2 regions of the Janthinobacterium sp. P210005 genome follow, and region 2 is predicted to be linked to the other one. Evidence: predicted binding sites of a transcription regulator. Region 2 holds the regulator's gene; the other holds the start of a gene.
The links. The regulator LexA, encoded in region 2, represses DNA repair genes until DNA is damaged. The targets are predictions, from matches to a motif close to ACTGTATNNNNATACAGT.
Positions count from the first base shown of each region.

Region 1: recA (recombinase RecA) is a predicted target of LexA. The motif match lies at 1,477-1,494, and genes of this name have one in related genera.

Region 1 covers NZ_JAZARC010000003.1:378,897-383,762, reverse strand. Annotated here, with positions in the region: gene VPH40_RS15460 (sensor histidine kinase N-terminal domain-containing protein) at 1-607, opposite strand, end outside; gene VPH40_RS15455 (response regulator) at 610-1,344, opposite strand; gene recA (recombinase RecA) at 1,585-2,691, shown strand; gene recX (recombination regulator RecX) at 2,830-3,285, shown strand; gene VPH40_RS15440 (class I SAM-dependent methyltransferase) at 3,515-4,866, shown strand, end outside.
Region 2 covers NZ_JAZARC010000001.1:2,072,675-2,077,540, reverse strand. Annotated here, with positions in the region: gene VPH40_RS09195 (cystathionine gamma-synthase family protein) at 1-1,075, shown strand, start outside; gene VPH40_RS09190 (tetratricopeptide repeat protein) at 1,155-1,928, shown strand; gene lexA (transcriptional repressor LexA) at 2,000-2,635, opposite strand; gene rpsF (30S ribosomal protein S6) at 2,911-3,300, shown strand; gene priB (primosomal replication protein N) at 3,321-3,620, shown strand; gene rpsR (30S ribosomal protein S18) at 3,646-3,936, shown strand; gene rplI (50S ribosomal protein L9) at 3,964-4,419, shown strand; gene VPH40_RS09160 (replicative DNA helicase) at 4,555-4,866, shown strand, end outside.

The DNA.
Region 1 (4,866 bases), on a different contig from region 2:
TGATGAACTGCGGCAAAATCACGCCCTTGATGATTTCATTGGCCAGCTGGGCGCGCTTTTCCAGGGTTTCCGCCACTTGCACCAGCGCGCGGCTGGGTTCATCGTCGTTGCCGGAAGGAATGTCGAGATAGCTGAACGCCACCCGCACGGGCGTGCCGTGGATGGTGTCGTTGCGAAACAGCACCATGCCGCTGCGGTATTTGTCGGGGTCTTGCGGCGGCGGCAGATCGCGGTCGCCGTTCAGGTATTCGCCGCGCGGGCCCACCACCAGGTAATACAGGGTGTCGACATCGTCGCCGCGCAGGAAGTCGCGGCCCTTGCCGTTTTTGTCCGGCACGTGGCGCAGCATCGCGCCATCGGCTTGCTTGACCTGTTGCGTCAGCACCGTCACGCTGTCTTCCAGCGCATGGTCGAACGGTTGATTGGCGATGCTCTTGGCCACCAGATAGGTGATGGCGATGCTCATCGGCCACAGCAGCAGCAAGGGCGCCAGCATCCAGTCGAGGATTTCGCCGAACAGCGAATGCTCGATGGTGTCATCCTGCTCCGTGGTGGGCGGCTCGAACCAGTCGTCGTCTTCCGCCTCGTCCGCTGGCGCCTCGCGCACCTTCACTTGCTGGCGGGTCCGCTGGCCGGGCTTGCCGATTCGCCCGCTTCGGCGTTCAGGCGCGCCGCTTCCGAGTATTTTTCCAGGCAGTATCCGAGGCCGCGCACTGTGGCGATGCGCACGCCGCCCACTTCGATCTTCTTGCGCAAGCGGTGGACATACACTTCGATGGCGTTGTTCGACACTTCCTCGCCCCATTCGCACAGGTGGTCGACCAGTTGCTCTTTTGAAACGAGGCGGCCCGTGCGGCCCAGCAGGATTTCCAGCAAGCCCAGTTCGCGCGCCGACAGGTCGAGCATCTGGTCGTTGATGTAGGCGCTGCGCCCCACCTGGTCGTAGCTGAGGGGGCCGTGCTTGATGATGGTGGCACCGCCGCCGGCGCCGCGGCGCGTCAGGGCGCGCACTCTTGCCTCCAGTTCCGACAAGGCGAACGGCTTGGCCATATAATCGTCGGCACCGAGGTCGAGGCCATTCACGCGTTGCTCGATGGAATCGGCGGCCGTCAGGATCAGCACGGGCAGCAGCGAGGCGCGCGCGCGCAGGCGGCGCAGCACTTCCAGCCCGGACATCTTGGGCAAGCCCAGGTCGAGGATCAGCAAGTCGAATTCCTGGGTGGACAGGGCCGTATCGGCCTCTTGCCCGGTCTTGACGTAGTCGATCGCATAACCGGACTGGCGCAGCGAGCGGGTCAGGCCATCGGCCAGCACGCTGTCATCTTCGGCAAGTAAAATACGCATGGTGCACTTCCTATGCTTGCGACGGTAGAAGCTTGTATTGTGTTTCATTTTCCGCAAGGTGGCGAATTTTTGTGAAAAACAGGGTTGTATTGATCTGTTTCAAAACAAATCCACGTTCCGCTTGCATTGATCACTGTTTTTTTATACAGTACTGTCTGTGTAAAGAATTTAACCCACTGGCGCTATCGCAGGCCGACCGATTCACGTGAATCGTCGACTGTAGAACGGCTGAAAGAACATATGGACGATAAAAAAGCTGTAGTACCCGCATCGGAAAAAGCCAAGGCGCTCGCCGCCGCACTGGCGCAGATCGAGAAGCAGTTTGGCAAAGGTTCGGTCATGCGCATGGATGCCAGCGCACCGATCGAAGAAGTGCAAGTCGTGTCGACCGGTTCGCTCGGCCTCGATATCGCGCTAGGCGTAGGCGGCTTGCCGCGCGGCCGCGTGGTGGAAATCTACGGTCCGGAATCGTCGGGTAAAACCACCCTGACCCTGCAAACCATTGCTGAAATGCAAAAACTGGGCGGCACCTGCGCCTTTATCGATGCCGAGCACGCGCTCGACGTCGGTTACGCGCAAAAGCTGGGCGTGAACCTGCATGAACTGCTGATCTCGCAACCGGATACGGGCGAGCAGGCGCTGGAAATCTGCGACGCCCTCGTGCGTTCGGGCAGCGTCGATCTGGTCGTCATCGACTCCGTGGCCGCACTGACGCCACGCGCCGAGATCGAAGGCGACATGGGCGATTCCCTGCCGGGCTTGCAAGCCCGTTTGATGTCGCAAGCCCTGCGCAAGCTGACCGGCTCCATCAACCGCACGAATACCCTGGTCATCTTCATCAACCAGATCCGCATGAAGATCGGCGTGATGTTCGGCAGCCCGGAAACGACCACCGGCGGCAATGCGCTGAAATTCTACGCCTCCGTGCGCCTGGATATCCGCCGCACCGGCTCGATCAAGTCCGGCGATGAAGTGATCGGCAACGAAACCAAGGTCAAGGTCGTCAAGAACAAGATCGCGCCACCGTTCAAGGAAGCGCACTTCGACATCCTGTACGGTGCCGGCACCTCGCGCGAAGGCGAAATCCTGGACCTGGGTTCGGATGCCAAGATCGTGGAAAAATCCGGTTCGTGGTACAGCTACAACGGCGAACGCATCGGCCAGGGCAAGGACAACGCCCGCGCCTTCCTGCAAGAGCGTCCGGCGCTGGCCCGCGAGATCGAAAACAAGGTCCGCGCTTCGCTGGGCGTGCGCGAACTGCCGCCGCTGGCTGCTGAAAAGCCGGAAAAAGCGGATAAAGCTGCCGACAAGGCTGCCAAGGCTGCGGAAGCCAAGGCCGCCGAGTAAGCGACAGTGGCGGGGCCCGCCTGGCCCGCCGGCGGCAGCTTGCCGCACAAAAAAGTTCTACAATGATTGCCGCCCTGCGCCTGTGCGCCTGGCGGCAATTGTGTTTTCAGTCCGGTGTGGTAAAGATGGGATACGGGTATGGCAGGGGTACAACTAAGCCTGAAGGGCAGGGCGCTACGCTTTCTGTCGATGCGCGAACATAGCCGCATGGAATTGCGGCGCAAGCTGCAGCGCCATGCGCAGGAGGGCGACGATGTGGAAGCCTTGCTCGACAGCCTGGAGCAAGCCAACTGGCTGTCGCAGGAGCGTTTTTCCGAGTCGCTGATCCATCGCCGCTCGGCCCGTTTCGGCAATAGTCGCATCATGGCGGAATTGCAAAGCCATGGCATTGGGGGCGAGGCGTTGCAGGAACTCAAGGCGGGCCTGGCCGAAGGGGAAGTGGCGCGCGCCTGCGAAGTGTGGCGCCGCAAATTTGGCGCAGTGGCGCAGGATGCCGAGCAGCGTAACAAGCAGATGCGCTTCCTGATGCAGCGCGGCTTTTCCCAGCGCGCTGTGCAGGTGGCGTTGAAGGGACTCGAGCCCGACGAGGACTAAGGCCGTCGTGCGTGCACTGGCGCTCCCGTATGCCGCCAGACAAGGTCGCTTTGCCGCTCCTGCCGTCTGCTTTGCGCCCTGGCCATGACCCGGCCGCCGCGCCGCGCGGCCGTGAACTGCGCTTTCAAATGCCCTCTGTTCGCGCTACTGGGCGCCCGCGATATCGGGTATTCTGGCGCTCGAACCCGGTGCGCTGCGTGCACCGCCACTGATCGAGACAGGAAGCGCAATGAGCAACTGGAATGCCGGCTATATGGCCGAGGTCGCCTATACCTATGGCTATTACGAAGAATTGAATCCCCTGCGCCTGCGCCTGCCCCTGCTGGCCGCCGGCCTGGTCCTGCCTGTCAATGGCACGGCTTGCGAACTGGGCTTCGGCCAGGGCGTCAGTGCCAACTTCCATGCTGCGGCGTCCGCCACGCGCTGGTATGGCAATGATTTCAATCCGGCCCAGGCGGCCTATGCCCAGGAACTGGCCAGCGCCGCTGGCGCCGGGGCGCAGTTCACGGACGAATCGTTCGAACAGTTTTGCCGCCGCGATGATTTGCCCGATTTCGATTTCATTTGCCTGCACGGCATCTGGAGCTGGATTTCGGCGGAAAACCGTGTATTGATCGTGGACTTCCTGCAGCGCAAGCTGAAAGTGGGCGGCGTCGCCTACCTCAGCTACAACACCCAGCCTGGCTGGGCGGCCATGATGCCGATGCGCGACTTGCTGACGGAGCATAGCCGTGTCATGGGGGCGCCGGGGCAAGGCGTGCTGGCGCGTATCGACGGCGCCATCGATTTCGTCGACAGGATGATCGCCACGAAGCCGCGCTATCTCGAGGCCAATCCCCTGCTGGCCGACCGCTTCGAGAAGCTGAAATCGTTTGAACGTCATTATGTTGCACACGAGTATTTCAATGCGGACTGGCAGCCGATGGCTTTTTCCCAGGTGGCTGCCATGTTGAGTGAAGCCAAGCTGGAGTTCGCCGCTTCCGCCACCTACACCGAGCATGTCGACATGCTCAATCTGACGGCCGAGCACCAGCAATTCCTGGCCGAGATTCCTGATCCCATCTTCCGCGAAACGACGCGGGCTTTTCTGATCAACCAGCAATTTCGCAGGGATTACTGGATCAAGGGTGCACGCACGCTGACGCCGTTCGCCCAGGCCACGGCCTTGCGGGCCGTGCGCGTGATGCTGGCGGTGCCGCGCGATACGGTGGTGTTGAGCGTGCATGGCGTGCTGGGCGATGCCGATATGGATGAGCGCGTGTATGGGCCCGTGCTCGATGCGCTTGCCGATCACCGTGTGCGCACGATCGGGGAACTGGAGCAGCAATTGGCTGGCACGGAAGCCAGCCTGGCCGCCTTGTTGCAGATCATGCTGATTCTGATCAGCAAGGGCAGTGTCTACGCCGTCCAGGACGATGCCGACATTGCCGTGGCAAGGCCGCAGACGGCGCGCCTGAATGCGTATTTGCTGGAGCAGGCGCTGGCAAGGTCCGACCTGTACAGCCTTGCCAGCCCGATGACGGGCGGCGGCGTGTTTGTACCGCATTTACAACAGCTGTTCCTGTGGGCGAAAATGCAAGG
Region 2 (4,866 bases):
CTATGGCCGCCAGGGCAACCCGACCGTTTCCGCGCTGGAAGACAAGGTCAACAAGATGGAAGACGGCGTGGCGACCCTGTGCTTCGCCACCGGCATGGGCGCCATCGGTGCCGTGGTGCAATCCTTGCTGCGCGCGGGCGACCATGTCGTGTCGTCGGCCTTTTTGTTTGGCAACACCAACAGCCTGTGGCAAACGGTGACGGGGCAGGGCATTGGCGTGTCGTTCGTCGACGCCACCGACGTGGCCAATGTGGCGGCCGCCATCACGCCGGCCACGCGGATTGTTTTCGTGGAAACTATTGCCAATCCGCGCACGCAGATCGCCGACCTGAAGAAGATCGGTGACTTGTGCCGCGAGAAGGGCATCCTGTACATCGTCGACAATACGATGACGACGCCATACCTGTTCCGTCCGAAAGCCGTGGGCGCGGGCCTGGTGGTCAATGCCTTGACGAAATCCATCGGCGGCCACGGCAATGCGCTGGGCGGCAGCTTGACGGATACGGGCGTGTTCGACTGGACGCAGTATCCGAACATCTTCGAGAATTACAAGAAGGCGGCGCCCGCACAGTGGGGCATCGCGCAAATCCGCGCCAAGGCCTTGCGCGACTTCGGCGCCTCTTTGGGGCCGGAAGCGGCGCACCATATCGCTGTCGGGGCGGAAACCATGGCCTTGCGCATGGACCGCACCTGTTCGAACGCCCTGGCGCTGGCGACCATGCTGGCCGCCGATCCGAGAGTGGCGGCCGTGCATTACCCGGGCCTGGCGTCGCACCCGCAGCATGCGCTGGCGACGGACTTGTTCCGCAGCTATGGCTCGCTGTTCAGCTTTGAATTGAAAGATGGCATCGACTGCTTCGATTTCCTCAATCGTCTCAATCTTGCCATTCCCGCCAGTAACCTTGGCGACACGCGCACCCTCGTCATTCCCGTCGCCCACACGATTTTCTACGAGATGGGTGCCGAGCGGCGCGCCAGCATGGGCATCGCCGAGTCGCTGATCCGTGTGTCGGTGGGTATCGAGGATGAGGTGGATCTGCTGGAAGACTTCAAGCACGCATTGGAAGAAGAATAAGGTTTCACTTTTTTGAGAAAAAGATTACATTTAAGTGTAATTAAAGCATATGTGTCTTTTTCTCAATCGGAGAGTGGGAATGAAAAAAATTGTATTTAGTGTTTTTTTATTGTTTTCTTGCGCTGTCTATGCTGATGACCTGACGGATGCGAATAAATTCCTGCAATCCAAGGCTTACCCGCAAGCCTTGGATTTGTACAAGAAACTGGCTCAGGCTGGGAATGCCGAGGCTCAATTTCATTTGGGCGAGATGTATTTGTATGGTGAAGGAGTGGCTGTCGATGCCGCGCAAGCCGGACAATGGTTTGGGCAGGCATCCAAGGCGGGCAACAAGAATGCCGAAGCCGCGCTTGCCCTTATGGCTAACCGTGTCGCGCGAAAAGGTGACATTGATTACTATGTCAACTCATATGCTGGCGAGGATGTTGCCTTGAGTAAGGTCAAGTGCGTTACCCCGGTGATTCCTGCATTCTCCCAAACCAAGCGTCAAATCAGAGATGTGGCCGATAGTGTCGATGCCTGGATGGCGTGCTATAACAGCTTTGTCAGTAATTTGAATGCTTCTTTGCCGCCTGGCAAAGCCATTCCTTCTGATATTGAATCTTTGATGAATGAGCAGGAATTTGAAAAGGCCAAGCTGCGCATGGATGCCGCCTATGCGCGGGTGAGTGCCGAGGGGCGTGAGCTGGCAAAAAATATCTTGGCGCAGCGCGATGAGTGGCACTCCAAAACAGAGGCGTATCTCTTGGCGGAGAATAAAAAAATTCAGACAGAAAATGAAATGAGTGAATTGAATCGCTCACGTACCGCGAACACGCCGCAATGGGTGACCAGTCCTTTGCCAAGCAAATAAGGCAGTCTTGCCGATGTGCTCAATGGGATGGGAATTAAGCGCTCGCAGGTATGCTGCAAGCGCTTTCCCTCTTAATGCCAACTGCGCATGAGTCCGACGGCCAAACCTTCCAATGCAAATTCATCTTCCGGCGACACGGTAATCACCTTGAAGTCGGGGTTTTCCGGCAGCAATTCGATGACGGAACCCGTCTTCTTGTAGCGCTTGACGGTGACTTCGTCGCCGATGCGGGCCACGACGATCTGGCCATTCTTGGCGCTGTCGACTTTCTTGACGGCCAATAAATCGCCATCCATGATGCCGGCGTCGCGCATGGACCAGCCGCGCACCTTCAGCAGGAAGTCAGGCTTGGCCGAAAACAGGGCCGGATCGACGTTGTAGCTCGCTTCCAGGTTTTCCTGCGCCAGGATGGGCGACCCGGCCGCTACCCGGCCGATCAGGGGCAGCGACATCAGCAGCGCTGCCGGCACCTTCGACGGCAGCGCTTCGGCGGCGGCGCCGATCAGGCGGATGCCGCGCGATGTGCCCGGTGAAATCTCGATCGCGCCCTTGCGGGCCAGAGCCTGCAAATGCTCTTCGGCCGCATTGGCCGATTTGAAACCCAGTTCATTGGCGATTTCGGCACGGGTGGGAGGAAAGCCCGTGTTTTCAATCGCGTCCTTGATCAGGTTCAGGATTTGTTCTTGTCGTGCTGTCAGCTTGATCATGAGCGGTGGGTGCATACTAAAATGCTGTCTATATGAACAGTCTGTATTTTTGTACAGTATCGTTCACTATGCAAGGGGATTTCCGTGTTTTGGGCGAATTTCGCAAGAAATACTTGTCCATGGACGGAAAGCACGGCGGCGCGCGGGCTTTTCGGGCCCATGTGGAAGGAATGATTGAAACGTTTGCAAAAGGCGGTTATAATCTTCGGCTGACCTTCCCACACCCGTCTTGACGCCGGGGTGGGCGATTATCAATCCGACCTGAAGGAGTTTGCATGCGTCATTATGAAATAGTCTTTATCGTCCATCCGGACCAAAGCGAGCAAGTGCCCGCGATGATCGAACGCTACAAAGCCAGCGTAACCACCCGCGGCGGTTCGGTTCACCGCGTGGAAGATTGGGGCCGCCGTCAAATGGCTTACTCGATCCAAAAGCTGCCTAAAGCACACTACATCTGCCTGAACATCGAATGCGACAACGAGACCCTGGTCGAGTTGGAAACAGCATTCAAATTCAATGATGCCGTGTTGCGTCACCTGACCGTTAAAATGAAGAAAGCTGAAACAGCTCCTTCGCCGATGATGAAATCGGTACAACGCGAAGACGCGGCCAAAAGCCACCGCACCGAAGCACCAGCAGCCGCTCCAGCCGCAGCAGCAGCTTAATTCTTGACCAGGATCGTGCGCTGAACCAGCTACAAGTAACCGCCATCATTGCCGAGCGCGAAATATTGCGCTATACCCCGGCAGGGCTGCCGATTGTGAATGCAGTATTGCAACACAGTTCGCAGCAGATGGAAGCAGGGATTGCCCGTTTGACCGAGTTTGATGTTGCCGCGCTAGCCGCTGGCGAAATTTCAGGCAGGTTCAGTCAGGCAAGCTTGAGCGGGGTGTATCAGTTCACGGGTTTCCTGGCCAGGAAGAGCCGCAACAGCAAGAGTTTGGTGTTTCACATCATTGATTTTAGTGCAGTCAATTCTGACTAGCGCATTTTAGATACAGGAGCCTGACATGGCATTCGGTAAAAAGTTCGACAAAAATAAGCTCAAGCTTAAAGAAAAACGCAAACAGCAAAACCCGTTGTTCAAACGCAAGAAGTTCTGCCGCTTCACCGCAGCTCACGTTGAGCAAGTCGACTACAAAGACGTCGACACGCTGAAAGACTTCGTCCAAGAAAACGGCAAGATCATGCCAGCACGCCTGACCGGTACCAAAGCGCACTACCAGCGCCAAGTTGACACCGCAATCAAGCGCGCTCGCTTCCTCGCGCTGCTGCCATACACCGATCTGCACCACGCTTAATCGGTCAGATATTCCTGGAGAAGAACTATGCAAATCATTCTGTTAGAAAAAGTTGTTAACGTCGGTAACCTCGGCGAAGTCGTCAAAGTCAAAGACGGTTACGCACGTAACTTCCTGATCCCGCAACGCCTGGCACGTCGTGCTACGGCAACCGCTGTGGCTGAATTCGAAGTCAAGCGCGCCGAACTGGAAAAAGCTGCTGCCGCTAAACTGGCCGCATCGCAAGCCCAGGGCGAAAAACTGAGCGGCCTGACCGTTCAAGTTGCTCAAAAAGCTGGTGTTGATGGCCGTCTGTTCGGTTCCGTCACCAACTTCGACATCGCTGAAGCGCTGACCAAGCAAGGTTTTGCTGTTGAAAAAGCACAAATCCGCATGCCTACCGGCCCGCTGAAGATCGTTGGCGAGCACAACGTTTCGGTTGCTCTGCACACCGACGTGGTTGTGGAAGTTGTTATCGCTGTCGTTCCAGACGCGAACGCGTAATCGTCTGCGGGCCTGGCCCGCAAGCGTTGCCGCACTATGAAAAGCCGGGTTCGCCCGGCTTTTTTGTGGCCTTTTTTTCGCTCAATTTCAGCCCTTTATTTTTGCCAGCACGCCGAAGCGGGTATAATTCGCGCCATGAACGCCCCCTCTGATCCGCAACTGGATTCCCTCCGTATTCCGCCGCATTCGATCGAAGCAGAACAATCCGTTATCGGTGGTCTGCTGCGCGACAATGCCGCATATGACCGCATCGCCGACTTCATGCATGCGGAGGATTTCTATCGCTATGACCATCGCATCATCTTCGAGCAAATCGTCAAGATGGTTAACGCTTCCAAGCCAGCCGATGTCATTACTGTTTTTGAAACCCTGACCCAGCTCGGCAAGGCCGATGATGTGGGCGGACTCGCTTACCTGAACGCCATGGCGCAAAACACGCCATCGGCC